DNA from 3 places in the Pseudoalteromonas sp. NCIMB 1079 genome. Region 3 is predicted to be linked to each of the others. Evidence: predicted binding sites of a transcription regulator. Region 3 holds the regulator's gene; each other region holds the start of a gene.
The links. Region 3 encodes ArgR, which controls arginine synthesis, uptake and breakdown. Its sites were predicted from a motif close to ANTGAATANNTATTCANT; they were not measured.

Region 1 (4,735 bases), 210 kb from region 3:
CTTTACCATCTACTTTTACGCTGTATTGCTCAGCCTTCACTTTGTTACTATTTGAAGCTGATTTAGAAGGCGCTTTACTGCTTTTATCTTCAACAGAAGGTACTGGCTCAAATGCATCTGGGTTGTTGCGGTTTTTAATAAACTTCAAACCAACTTGTGGGAATAATGCATAAGTTAATACGTCATCAATTTGATCATCAGCAAGTGTTAAACCTTGCTCTTGTGCTTCTTTTAATAACTCAGCTTCAAGCGTTGCAAGCTCAGGTGCAATGTTATCAGCAGGGCGACAAGTAATAACTTCCGCTCCATCAAGTACGCGCTCTTGTAGCTCTTTATTCATTGGTGCTGGTGTTAAGCCATATTCACCTTTTAATACGCCAGCAGTTTCTTTAGTAATTGTTTTATAACGCTCACCCGTTAGCACATTAAGTACCGCTTGAGTGCCAACAATTTGCGACGTTGGTGTTACTAAAGGTAAAAAGCCAAGATCTTCACGTACACGTGGGATCTCAAGTAAAACCTCATTAAGCTTATCGGCTGCGCCTTGCTCTTTAAGTTGGTTTTCCATGTTTGTAAGCATGCCACCAGGTACTTGAGCTAATAAAATACGCCCATCAACCCCTTTTAAGCTACCTTCAAATGCCGCATATTTTTTACGTACATCTCTAAAGTAAGCAGCAATTTCTTCTAGGTGGTTTAAATCAAGCTCAGTATCACGCTCAGTCCCTTCAACTATCGATACAATAGTTTCAGTTGCAGAATGTCCATAAGTCATACTCATTGATGAAATAGCGGTATCGAGCATATCAATACCAGCATCAATTGCTTTTTGGTAAGTAGCAGTACTTAAACCTGTTGTAGCGTGGCACTGCATAGCAATTGGAATAGATACAGTTTCTTTAAGTGCTTTAATTAGTTTTTCAGCATCGTACGGCTTTAATAAACCCGCCATATCTTTAATACAAATTGAGTGACAACCCATATCTTCAAGCTGCTTTGCAAGAGTTAGCCACATATCAAGTGTATGAACTGGGCTAACTGTGTACGAAATAGTACCTTGAGCGTGAGCGCCTACTTTTACAGCCGCTTTAATAGCTGTTTCTAGATTGCGAACATCGTTCATTGCATCAAATATACGAAATACGTCAACGCCATTTTTATGTGCACGTTCTACAAATTTTTCAACTACGTCATCAGCGTAATGGCGGTAACCTAATAAGTTTTGACCGCGTAATAGCATTTGCTGTTTAGTATTAGGCATCGCTTTTTTAAGTGCACGAATACGCTCCCAAGGATCTTCGCCTAGATAACGAATACACGAGTCAAATGTAGCACCGCCCCACGATTCAATAGACCAATAACCCGCATCGTCTAATTTGCTAGCAATCGGTAGCATATCGTCTAGGCGCATACGCGTTGCTAATAATGATTGGTGAGCATCGCGTAATACCAATTCTGTTAATTTTAATTTAGCCATGTGTGTGCCCCTTATTTATTATTTGATTTGTACTGAGCAATGGCAGCACTAATAGCAGCGATGTGCTCATTAGGCACACCTTGAGATTTAAAAGATGGTGATTTAACTGGTGTCGCCACGTCAGGTTCGCTAAAGCGCGTCACCAAATTAGACATAAGCGTTACTGCACCAATTAATATCGACAGAAATACAAACACCCCAACCATGCCAGTAAGCATTAAGTTACCAGCCGTTGTGAGTAGAGCACCTATATCCATTTTTCTCCCCTTGAAACCCATATCGAAAATAAAAAATCGATTTAATTAAATATTTATTCACTGGATAATAACAAAACTAATCGCTTTGTCTACATCTTGTAAATTGGTAAAACCAATTAAACAATAAACAACATAACACTCAATTAATTTACATGCTATAACTCAGCAATCACGCGCTCTACAATACATACAAGAAATAACGACTATAGCTAATAGTTATATGGAAGTTGTTAATTAACTATCAAGCCAAGTAAAAATAAACACCAATTTTTAATATAAAATGCAAAGCCATAACCACTTGTTAATTGGTCTTACCAAATAAAGTCTGTTTAGTGAATATTTACCAGTTATTTGCAACAGTGTGAATAACTTACATAACAAAGCGTAAAAGTTACTAAGCAACTAATAACTAGAGTAACAGCAAAAAACCATAACCAATTGATATTTATAACAAATAAACTTTGGCATATAACTGGCATTAGTTATTATGAGCAAATTTGATAACCAAGGAGAAAACAATGTTACGCTGGACAATTACATTTTTAGTTATTGCTTTAATCGCTGCAGTGTTAGGTTTTGGTGGCATCGCAGGTGCCGCAGCTGGTATAGCAAAAATTATATTTTTTATCTTTTTAGTACTTTTAGTGATTTCATTAGTTTCAGGTGCACTACGTGGTAAATCACCCAGGTAGATAAAGCATTCAACTAACAAACACTAAAATTTAATTAATACTTACAAGGAATTACACTATGAACTCTACAACTTTAAAAGCAGCACTAATCGCAGTATTTGCAGGTTTTTTCATGATGGGTTGTGAAGACAACCATGCAGAAGATGCTGGCGAACGTATCGACGAAGCAGTAACTGATGTGCAAAACTCTGTTGAAGATGCATGTGAAAATGTTAAAGAAGGCGTGAACGCTGAAGAAACTAACTGTTAATTCTTCTTGTACCGCTAAAAAAAACGGCTTTCGAGCCGTTTTTTTGTGCCAGTAATAAAATCACTGACTATAAAGCTGCTCATTTAGCAGTTAGCTTGTTAAAATAAAAAAAACGATATTTAAAGCAAGGCAAAATGGCATTCACAACCACCTACACATTAGATAAACCCTACTTTTACGAGTGTTTTGATGAGTCACTCCCTTATAGTAAGCGTGCAAAACCTAAATACTTTTTACTTGTGTTGTTAGTTGCGCTTGGTTTATTTGGCATTTATGTTTTAGACGATCATTACTTAGGATCGTTTATGATCATGTTAGCGGTACTCGAGTGCGTCGCTTTTTACTATCGCAGACCATGGTGGGTAACCAGACAAATGCTCAGCAGAGCATCAGGCTCTGAGGTAACACTTACCTTTGATGAAGAAGGTATTAAATCTGCTAATCATTACAAAAGCTATCAATTAGAATGGCAAAATATAAGCGAAGTAATTGACACCCAGCAAGGTATTATTATTAAAAACAAAAGCGGCATGCAGTACATATCAAAACAAATACTTAGTCCTGAAACACTCGCTTTTATAAACAAAAAAGCCACTCAGTGAGTGGCTTTTAGTCTAGTTGAGTTAATTACTCAACTACGTATACGTGTTGATTAAGCATTGCCCGGATTAGGGTTCGACTTTTCAGCTTGTATGCGCATGTAAATCTCTTCACGATGCACTGATACGTCTTTTGGTGCATTAACACCGATTCGAACTTGATTTCCTTTAACACCTAGAACAGTAACTGTTACTTCGTCACCAATCATTAGGGTTTCACCTACTCTACGAGTTAGTATTAGCATTCTCTTGCTCCCATGTTCCAATAAAAATTATAAGATTCCGCTTAAACATACTAATGAAAATTAGACTGAAAAGTAAGTAAAAACTCGCAATCTATCCATTTTCTGTTAAAAATGCCTTGTGTAATGCACGAACAGCTAACTCTAAATACTTTTCATCTATTAAAACTGAAATTTTAATCTCTGAAGTCGAGACTAAAACCACATTAATATTTTCCTGCGCTAATGCATCAAAAAATAAACTAGCGACACCAGAATGTGATTTCATACCCATGCCAACAGCAGAAACTTTAGCTACTGCTTGCAATCCGCTTATATTTTGAGCACTGAGCTGAGCTTGATCTTCACTCAATAATTCAAGTGCTTGCAGATAATCATTCGAGTGCACAGTAAAAGCATAGTCTATTTTTTCAAAGTTATGATTAACTTGATTAATCATATCTATTTCGATGCCATTTTCGGCAAAAAGTTTCAATATTTTTGAAAGATATTGCGTGCCCGTTGGCACACCTTGTACCTTAATTAAACATTCGTCACGATTAAACGCAATCCCCGATACCACCTTGCTTGGCATATCGTTCTCCTCTAAACTTATTAATGTACCTTCATCGGGATTAAAGCTCGAAAGCACCCTAAGTGGCACATTATGTTTTCCTGCGGCTTCTACTGAGCGAATATGCAAAACTTTCGCCCCTAAACTTGCCAGCTCTAGCATTTCGGCAAAGGTAACTTGGCTCATTCTGCGCGCGTTAGGTTCAACACGAGGATCTGTAGTATATACGCCGTCAACGTCTGTATAGATCTGGCATTCGTCAGCTTTTATAGCCGCTGCTATTTCTACAGCCGATGTATCGGTGCCGCCGCGCCCAAGCGTTGTAATGTTGCCCTCAACATCACGCCCCTGAAACCCAGCAATAATAGCAATACGATTATGCTCAAGCTCATGCTTTAAACGCGTAGCAGCAACCTCTGCAATACGAGCTTTACCAAACATGTTATCGGTTAAAATATTGACTTGATCGGCTAATAGGCTCACAGCAGAGTGGCCACGTTTTATAATAGCCATAGCAAGTAGTGATACAGAAACCTGCTCTCCGGTGCTAATTAGTACATCTAGTTCACGGCTACTCGGGCGAGTATCAATTTGTTTGGCGAGATTAATTAAGCGGTTGGTTTCTCCCGACATAGCCGAGAGCACCACAACCACTTGATGTCCTT
Region 2 (4,735 bases), 1.7 Mb from region 3:
ATCAGCAACTGCGCCAGTAGGCTCGCCGCCGCCGTTTGGAGATAAGCTGTTCCAGTAAAAAGTATGGTTCCAGATTTGTGCTGCGTTGTTAAATACGCCGCCTTCTGATGAACATACGATCTCTTCTAGAGATTTGTTTTCAAACTCAGTACCAGGGATTAAACCATTAAGCTTAACCACGTATGTGTTGTGGTGTTTGCCATGGTGAAACTCTAGCGTTTCTTTTGAAATATGTGGCTCAAGTGCGTCGATTGCATATGGTAGTGACGGTAGTTCAAATGCCATTTTTTTATCTCCATCTTCTTTGGTTGATAGTCCATTTGGTAATACGTAATGCCTGTTGAAACAGAGCAGTTACCTATACCAAGCGGTAATATAGTGTTACTATAATTGTTGAGTATTTTACTCAAGTTTAAGCAAACAGCAATGCTATTGCGAAAGACTATTTCAATTGCGGCTTTATTTGCCCATTTTAAGTTATATATTTGTGGTCACGATGAGTTATTTTCAAGACCTAAATATATTTAGCTATCGTTACTTTGAGGTTGTAGATGGAAACCATTGATAAAATTAAACAGCAAATTTCAGAAAATCCAATAATCCTTTTCATGAAAGGGTCACCAAAATTACCAAATTGTGGTTTTTCTTCACAAGCATCGCAAGCGTTAATGTCATGTGGTGAACCATTTGCATACGTTGATATTTTACTTAATCCAGACATTCGTGCTGAGCTTCCAGCATACGCAAATTGGCCAACATTCCCACAACTTTGGGTAGATGGCGAATTAGTTGGTGGTTGTGACATTATTATCGAAATGTTTCAACGCGGTGAATTACAACCACTGATTGCAGAAACAGCTGCAAAGCATAAACCTGCAGACGCTGAATAAGTGTTTAGGCTAAAAAAAGCTGCAATTTGCAGCTTTTTTATGTCTATAAATAATTTACGGTTGTTGCTTATACGCTAAAAGTAAGGAGTGATAAGGCAGCTTTACTAGGCTTTTACTTAGCTTTCAAGGCCACAAACTTCAGAGCGCGATTGAATCGCCCCTAAATTGGATAGGCTTTCAGCCTTAAAGTTAAACAACTCTCAAGGTAAACTTACAAAAACACTGATCCCGCCGACGTCCCGATTGTGTAGACTAATTTGCCCATGATGAGCTTCAACAATTTCTCGACACAGTGCCAACCCTAATCCACTTCCTGCCACCTTGGTAGAATAAAAAGGGATAAGCGCACTGGCCATAACCGTTTCACTCATACCTTTTCCTTGATCGCTCACATTAATATGAGTGCCGAGGCTATCTTGTGTTATTTTTAAACTAATATGCTCTGCTAGCGACTCTGATTCATGTGCGTTTTTCAACAGATTAATGAGTAATTGCTCTATTTGGGTTTGATCGGCTCGTGTGGTGATTTCTTTTTGAAGGTCGCAATTAAATTGCCATTGGCTTTGTAATTGATCGAGTAATGAATGCCAATCAACCGTTGTTATTTTAGGTGGTGGTAGTTTAGCAAACTTACCATAGCCTTGAACGAACTCGTTTAAATGCTTTATCCGCTCTTCAATGGTAGTGAAAACGCGTTGTAAACGAGGTTCATCCACTTTCTGCGTTAACAGCTGTGCACTATGTAACATGGATGACATAGGACCTAGTGAGTTATTGAGTTCATGGCTAATGATCCGAATAACCTTTTTCCAAACTTCAACTTCTTGGCGGCTCAATTCGCGGGTCAATTGTTTAAATACAAACAACCTGTGGTGCTGGTTGTTAAGCAATAAGCGACCCATTGAAAGATGCCATGTTTGCGGTTCTTGTTCTGCTTTATCGAGAATAAATAAACCATCTACGCCTTTATTAACGGCATTAATTATTTGCTGTGGAGCTTTAGATAATAATAATGAGATTTTTTCGCCTTCAAGGGCTGTACTTGCATTAAAAAAATCCCTCGCACTATGATTACTATAAACAATAAAATCATTATCATTCACCAATAATACAGCTTGAGGGGAATTTTGTAATACCTTATCAAGCATCAACTCTCGTTGGTAAACCCATTGTTTTTCTTGTCTTAATTGCTTTGCAGTTTGGTTATAAAGCTGGCACAAATGACCTAATTCATCATTATGGCTATAGGCCAGTAACGCAGCAACAATTTTACCACTGGCGGCAATGTCTCGAATGAGCGCTTTAACATGTACTTTTGCAATCTGTACTTTTGAGCGGCTAATAGAGCTTTTAGCGCTATGACTCGTTAAAAAAATATAAGCAACTGTAGAGACCACAATGAAAACAATCGCAGTGATTATCGCGTATTTTTTATAGCTTATAGGTGCCTTTACTTGTACGTCTTGTGCGCAGGTATCTTTAATCATTTAATTCCCCCTACATTGCTTTTATGTATTTTTCGCACAGCAGTAATAAAGTTGCTGTGCAAATGGCGGCAATAGGAGAGAGTAAAAATAAGCTTAGAGTAAACATGGTAATTCCAATTAGCGATTATATGTAAAGCTATACGATTAATATGCCAACTATTATCGCATTGATATTAAAGTGCTTTTTATTTTTTTTCTTGAAAATGATGTCCGCATCGGACACCGCTTTAAATAAAAATTCACTATTAATGTACAAAAAAGGACATGAACTTTCATAACTATACTAATGAGCAGCAATAATCGGGAGTGTTAAGCCATTAAAGTAATGAAATAGCATAAAACTATCTAAATGTTAACTGAATAGCCCTTCATGTGTTGAATACTTATTCACTTTTGCTTGCCTTTACGTTTACGTAAGCTGCATCTTTAGGTGCTTGTGTTTTTTACAATATGTTAAACTTGACACTAGTGTCATGAAAAAATAGTGGTTAAAATAACGCTAAATGTTAAAAATAATGATAAAAAGAAATCTTGCTATGAAGTGAGAAATATTCAAGAATGTGAATATGTATTCAAAGTGATATTGACTCTATTTAAGATAGAGGCTAGTTTTGTCCGTCTGTTAGCAAATCGTCGAGCAGTTCATCCACGCTAACAGTGCAGCAAGGGGAGGGGTCTATGTTATACGACTCAAAGTTAGAAAAAGAAAATTGTGGCTTTGGCTTAATAGCCCAAGTTAATGGTCAAGCTAGTCATAGGCTTATTCGTACTGCTATTACGGGGCTTGATCGCATGCAGCACCGTGGCGGTATATCTGCCGATGGTAAAACAGGTGATGGCTGTGGTTTATTATTACAAAAACCAGATAGCTTTTTCCGTGCAATTGCCAGTGAACATAATTGGCACTTAGGCAAAAACTACGCAGTGGGTATGATATTTTTAAATTCAGACCCTGTTTTAGCACAAGCTGCAAAACAAATACTTAGCGAAGAATTAGAAAAAGAAACGCTAAATATTTTAGGTTGGCGTGTTGTACCAACCGACCCATCTATGTTGGGTCCTATTGCTGTACAGCAATTACCAGGTTTTGAACAAATTTTTGTTAGCGCGCCAGAAGGTTGGCGTTCTAAAGACTTAGAGCGTCGCTTATATGTAGCACGCCGCCGCGCTGAAAAGCGCATTGTTGATGATGAAGCTTTCTATATCGCAAGTCTATCTGGTTTGGTAACTATCTATAAAGGCTTAATGATGCCTGCGGATTTACCTAATTTTTACCTAGATTTAGCTGATATTCGTATGACGAGTGCGATTTGTGTTTTCCATCAGCGCTTTTCTACTAATACTCAGCCGCGTTGGCCTTTAGCTCAACCTTTCCGCTATTTAGCACACAATGGTGAAATTAATACTATTGAAGGTAACCGCCAGTGGGCACGCGCACGTTCTTATAAGTTTGCGTCACCGCTTATTCCTGACTTACAAAGCGCAGCGCCGTTTGTAAACGAAACCGGTTCTGATTCATCAAGCCTAGATAATATGCTTGAGCTATTTTTAGCTGGCGGCATGGATTTATTCCGCGCTATGCGTATGCTCGTTCCGCCTGCATGGCAGAAAAACCGTGCAATGGACGACGATTTACGTGCATTTTACGACTTTAACTCTATGCATATGGAACCATGGGATGGCCCGGCAGGTATTGTTATGTCGGATGGTCGTTTTGCGGCGTGTAACCTTGACCGTAATGGACTTCGCCCAGCACGTTATGTAATTACACAAGATGGTTTTATTACGCTTGCATCAGAAGTGGGTATTTGGGATTACACTGCCGATGAAGTGGTTGAAAAAGGCCGTGTTGGTCCAGGTGAATTATTAGTTATTGATACTAAACTTGGCAAAATCTGGCACTCGGATGAAATCGATCAGGATTTAAAATCTCGCCATCCTTACAAGTCATGGCTTGAAGAAAACGTTAAACGTTTAGTTCCATTTGAAGATCTTACTGAGCAAGACGCTGGTAATCGCTCATTTGATGACGAAACGCTAGCTAAATATCAAAAAATGTTTGGTTATACCAACGAAGAGCTTGATAGCGTTATTCGTGTAATGGGTGAAAACGGCCAAGAAGCGACAGGCTCAATGGGTGATGACACGCCATTTGCTGTGCTTAGTGAAGGGCATCGTTCACTTTATGATTACTTCCGCCAAAAATTTGCGCAAGTAACAAACCCACCTATCGATCCACTACGTGAAAACCATGTAATGTCGCTTGCAACCTGTATTGGTAGTGAGCAAAACGTATTTAACGAAACAACAGGCCACGCTAAGCGCCTACAGTTTGATACACCAATTTTAATGTACGCA
Region 3 (4,735 bases):
ATCAAATTCTACTGCCGCACCAGTTTCAACGTCTAATTTTTCAAGACGAATCGTTTGACCTTCAGTCACACGATGCTGTTTACCACCACTTTGGAAAACCGCGTACATAATTAACTCCGTCTGTGCACCCTCAAATCGGCGCAACTAAAATATTCTTCGATAGGGCGCGAAGTTTACGCTAACGCGAAATAACTAGCAAGCCTATTTTGTAATTAAAATGAATAAAAAGTAGCTGCTTTGAGAGCAATTCAATATTTACCCCATTTTATATTAATTGGCCCTTTTGCCAAGCGCTTTTTAACTCTTAGCCGAAATAAATTAATGTACTCAAATATGACCCTCACAGCTCAATATCTAAGCACACCATAAACTGTATATTGATTATCAATTAATCAGTTATCTTGGCTAATTCAGTCTAAATTAAGTACTTTAATAGTGTTTTTTCAATCAATCGTCACAAAATATCGAGCTAGTGCATTTTTTGTTGTACAATCTGCGCCGTTCACACATAAAAATTGGCTCGGAGATCAATGGATATAAAAGCTATCCAGGCGTTAATCGAAAGCGATATGAATGACGTCAATCAACTTATACATGCGCAAATGCGCTCAGATGTGGCGTTAGTTAATCAGCTTGGTTTATATATAGTTAGCAGTGGCGGCAAACGCGTTCGTCCAATGCTGGCTATTTTAGCAGCCAAAGCGCTCGGTTATCAGGGTAAAGATCACATAACACTTGCAACAATTGTTGAGTTTATCCATACAGCAACGCTATTGCATGATGATGTTGTAGATGAATCAAACTTACGACGTGGCACGCCTACAGCAAATGCTGAATTTGGTAATGCTGCTAGCGTATTGGTTGGTGACTTTATTTACACTCGCTCATTTCAGCTTATGGTTGGCCTTGGAAAAATGCAGATTATGCAAGTACTTGCCGATGCAACAAACATTATTGCTGAAGGTGAAGTATTGCAGCTGATGAACTGCAATGACCCAGATACGACTGAAGCCAGCTATATGCAGGTTATTTACTCTAAAACGGCTAAATTATTTGAAGCAGCTACAGGCCTTGCTGCCATTATCACAGAGCAAGACCAAGCGACACTTGATGCACTAAACCTATACGGTATGCATTTAGGTACTGCGTTTCAACTAGTAGATGACGTACTCGATTACAATGCAGATGCTGAGCAGCTAGGTAAAAACATTGGCGATGATTTAGCTGAAGGCAAACCAACCCTTCCGCTTATTTATGCTATGCAACATGGTAGCGAGCAGCAAACACAGCTCATTCGTGATGCAATAGAGCACAGTAATGGTATGGAGCATTTAGAAGAAATTTTAACTGCACTAAAACAAACTAATGCGCTTGAGTTTACAATGCAAAAAGCAGAGCTTGAGGCCGAAAAAGCCATTGCCTGTTTAGACTTTTTAGCTGAGTCTGACTATAAGCAAGCACTTATAAGCCTTGCCCGTATTGCGGTTGACCGCGACCACTAGTTTTAACTAGTTACACAGTGTGACATTAATTCTGAGCAATAAAAAAGCCTGCAAATGCAGGCTTTTTTGTTGCTTAAAGCGGCTATTACGCCATGAAATCAACACCTTCTTTGATGTCTTTTTTCAGAGTTTCAAGCATGTCATTTTTTGCTTTTGTTTCAAATGCGCTTAGTTCGCCGTAAGAAAGAATTTTTTCTACGCCGTTTTTACCTAAACGTACTGGATGTGCAAAGTACTCTGCATCGCCATTTTCAACAGCAACGTAAGCGTAATCTACAACTTCTTCACCTTGTAGGCCTTTAACTAAAGACATACAAAAACGAGCTGCAGCAGCACCCATAGATAGCGTAGCTGAACCACCGCCGGCTTTAGCATTTACAACTTCAGTACCCGCATTTTGGATACGTGGAGTAAGTGCAGCAACTTCTTCATCAGTGAAAGAAACACCTTCAACTTGAGAAAGTAGAGGCAGAATAGTTGTGCCTGAGTGACCACCAATTACTGGTACTTTTACAGTTGCTACGTCTACGCCTTTAAGTTCAGCAACAAATGCTTCTGAACGAATAACGTCAAGCGTAGTAATACCGAATACGCGTTTAGCGTCGTAAGTACCTGCTTTTTTGAATACTTCAGCAACAATTGGAACTGTGCCGTTTACTGGGTTAGTAATAATACCTACTAACGCTTTAGGACAGCTGGCAACAATGCCTTCTGCTAAAGTTTTGATGATGCCAGCATTTACATTGAATAAATCAGCACGATCCATACCTGGTTTACGTGGCATACCCGCTGGGATAAGAACGATGTCAGAACCTTCAAGCGCTTTATTTAAATCGTCTGCGCCAAAGCCTGCAACTTTAACATCTGTTGGGATGTGAGAAAGGTCAACCGCAACACCTGGTACTACTGGTGCAACATCATAAAGTGATAATTCAGAGCCAGCTGGTAAGCCTGTTTTTAATAATAAAGACAACGCTTGGCCGATACCGCCTGCAGCACCTAATACAGCAACTTTCATTGGAATTCTCCGTAATTTGAGGTAGGAAACATTTGTGGCTCTTAAGATAATGAAATTAGCGACTAAAAACAAATTTATCCTGTCTATTTCAAGTATATTTTCGACCATAGTCGTAAACTTATGTGATTTAACGCATCAAACTGGCAAGTTAACTAAACAACTGCTGCATAATTATTCATTTTTGTGTAGAATTTGCGGCATAAATAACAAAAACGAATAAAGACTATGCAACCACAAGATAAACAAGAAGCACTGGTAAAAGCATTTAAATCACTATTAAAAGAAGAAAATTTTGGCTCTCAAGGCGAAATAGTTGATGCGTTAAAAGATCAAGGTTTTGACAATATAAGCCAAAGTAAAGTATCACGCATGTTAAGTAAATTTGGCGCTGTACGCACACGCAATGCCAAACAAGAAATGGTTTACTGCTTACCTGCTGAAATGGGTGTACCTACGGCTAAAAGCCCATTACGCCAATTAGTAATCGACATTATGCACAACGAAATGATGATCATCATTCGTACCAGCCCAGGTGCTGCTCAGCTTATTGCACGTTTATTAGATTCATTAGGTAAAGCAGATGGCGTACTAGGAACTATTGCCGGCGATGACACTATTTTTATCGCTCCTGCTAAAATATCTGAAATAGATGTAACTCTTGAACGCGTTCGCATTTTATTTGATACGGTTTAATAGCAAATTAAATTTGTTTTAAAAACCCTATTGAAGGTGCAAAGAAAGCAGAGCCCATATCGGCTTGAGTAAAATCAAGCCAGTGGTCGTAGCAATCCCCTTCCCCTAAACGACTATTAAGTACTTTTTCAAACGCGGTGCCCGTACAAGCGCATGTAATTGATAACATTCCCTGCTCATACACGTCGCCATAAGGCATGCTTTGATTTAATAGTAGCGGTTGTCCGTCTCCGTCTTTTAGCTCACTTCGCGAAGCATGGCTGGTTTCGATCGCTGGGGTAATTAGCGTGTTATCAAGACGCGTACGTCCCATTATTTGCTCTTGCTCACTCAATGATAAATGCTGCCACATAGTTAAATCATGTTTATAACGCTGAACATGAATATAACTCCCCTGATCTTCAAAGCTACCAGGGTTGCTGATTAAAGCCGTAGCGCGCTTTTTTCTTCCATGTGCGGTGTCGCCACCATAAATAAAACCGTTAAAATCACGACCATCTAAAAAGCGAAAATTCCGAATTTGCTCCACCAGCTCTACATCGGGGGCAAATAATTTTAAAATTTGCAGCGCAAATAAATGGTTAACGTCTTCACGGTCAGAGCGAATTTGCACAAATAAATCACACGGTTGTACACTCATTTGGTGATCGCTATGGGTTATATTGGGAAAGCTCTGTAATTCGCTTGGAATGTATTCAGGGAGGATATGCGGCCAGTATTGCGCACCAATAGCAACCATACAAGAGAGCATTGATTCTGAAAATTGATCGCTAAATTCTTCTTCTATAGCGCTTGCTTGTTTTAACTTTGCGCGAAGTGATTCGTCTTGACCATCAAACACATTAAAAAATAAGTGCAAACCGTGTAAGTTTGCTTCAGCACAAATCCCTGATTGCGCTTGCGCCATTGTTATTCCTTAGTTTTACAGATAAAAACACAGCGAATAACAAATTAATTACGATTCGAAAAAATTCACCGTGTGAGGTTTTATTTTTATTATAACCTGATCATTATTTTCAAATGACTGGCCATATTGTGCAGCAACTTCAATTTCTTGTTCATCAATAACAAGCGAATAAACATACGCCGAACCAATAAAGCGACGACTTATAATTGTAGCTCGCTTGCTGAATTTGTCACTTTGGTTATCTGCCACTAATTCTATTTGATGAGGGCGCACATATATAAGCCCTGCACTTACATTATACTTACTCTCAACATAAGATTCGACTAAACCAAATGGTGTTTTATATTCAGTTGCGGTTAACACTTCTGCGCTTAAGTATATGCCCTGACCCAGAAACTCTGCAACCTCCTTTGAACATGGAGCTGCAAAAAGCTGCTCAGGCGTGCCTTGTTGCTCAATTTTACCGCGATGCATAATGGCAAGTGTATCTGAAAACGCAAATGCCTCTTCTTTTGAGTGTGTAACAAACACAGCAGATACTTGAGTTGCTTTAATAATTCGACGTATATCGGCAATTAATTCAAAGCGTACTTGTGTGTCGATGTTTGAAAAGGG

Region 1: a site for ArgR is predicted at 1,779-1,796, ahead of ABX891_RS04765 (OadG family protein). Genes of this name have one in related genera too.
Region 2: a site for ArgR is predicted at 2,937-2,954, ahead of gltB (glutamate synthase large subunit). Genes of this name have one in related genera too.

Annotation. Positions count from the first base shown of each region.
Region 1 covers NZ_JBEWZA010000001.1:1,016,699-1,021,433, reverse strand. Annotated here, with positions in the region: gene oadA (sodium-extruding oxaloacetate decarboxylase subunit alpha) at 1-1,477, opposite strand, end outside; gene ABX891_RS04765 (OadG family protein) at 1,489-1,734, opposite strand; gene ABX891_RS04760 (DUF1328 domain-containing protein) at 2,253-2,426, shown strand; gene ABX891_RS04755 (hypothetical protein) at 2,485-2,676, shown strand; gene ABX891_RS04750 (YcxB family protein) at 2,811-3,278, shown strand; gene csrA (carbon storage regulator CsrA) at 3,329-3,520, opposite strand; gene ABX891_RS04740 (aspartate kinase) at 3,612-4,735, opposite strand, start outside.
Region 2 covers NZ_JBEWZA010000001.1:2,532,180-2,536,914, reverse strand. Annotated here, with positions in the region: gene ABX891_RS11650 (superoxide dismutase) at 1-285, opposite strand, end outside; gene ABX891_RS11645 (Grx4 family monothiol glutaredoxin) at 552-890, shown strand; gene ABX891_RS11640 (sensor histidine kinase) at 1,091-2,377, opposite strand; gene gltB (glutamate synthase large subunit) at 3,056-4,735, shown strand, end outside.
Region 3 covers NZ_JBEWZA010000001.1:809,509-814,243, reverse strand. Annotated here, with positions in the region: gene rplU (50S ribosomal protein L21) at 1-108, opposite strand, end outside; gene ispB (octaprenyl diphosphate synthase) at 531-1,502, shown strand; gene mdh (malate dehydrogenase) at 1,588-2,520, opposite strand; gene argR (transcriptional regulator ArgR) at 2,746-3,213, shown strand; gene ABX891_RS03765 (Dyp-type peroxidase) at 3,221-4,120, opposite strand; gene ABX891_RS03760 (ABC transporter ATP-binding protein) at 4,169-4,735, opposite strand, start outside.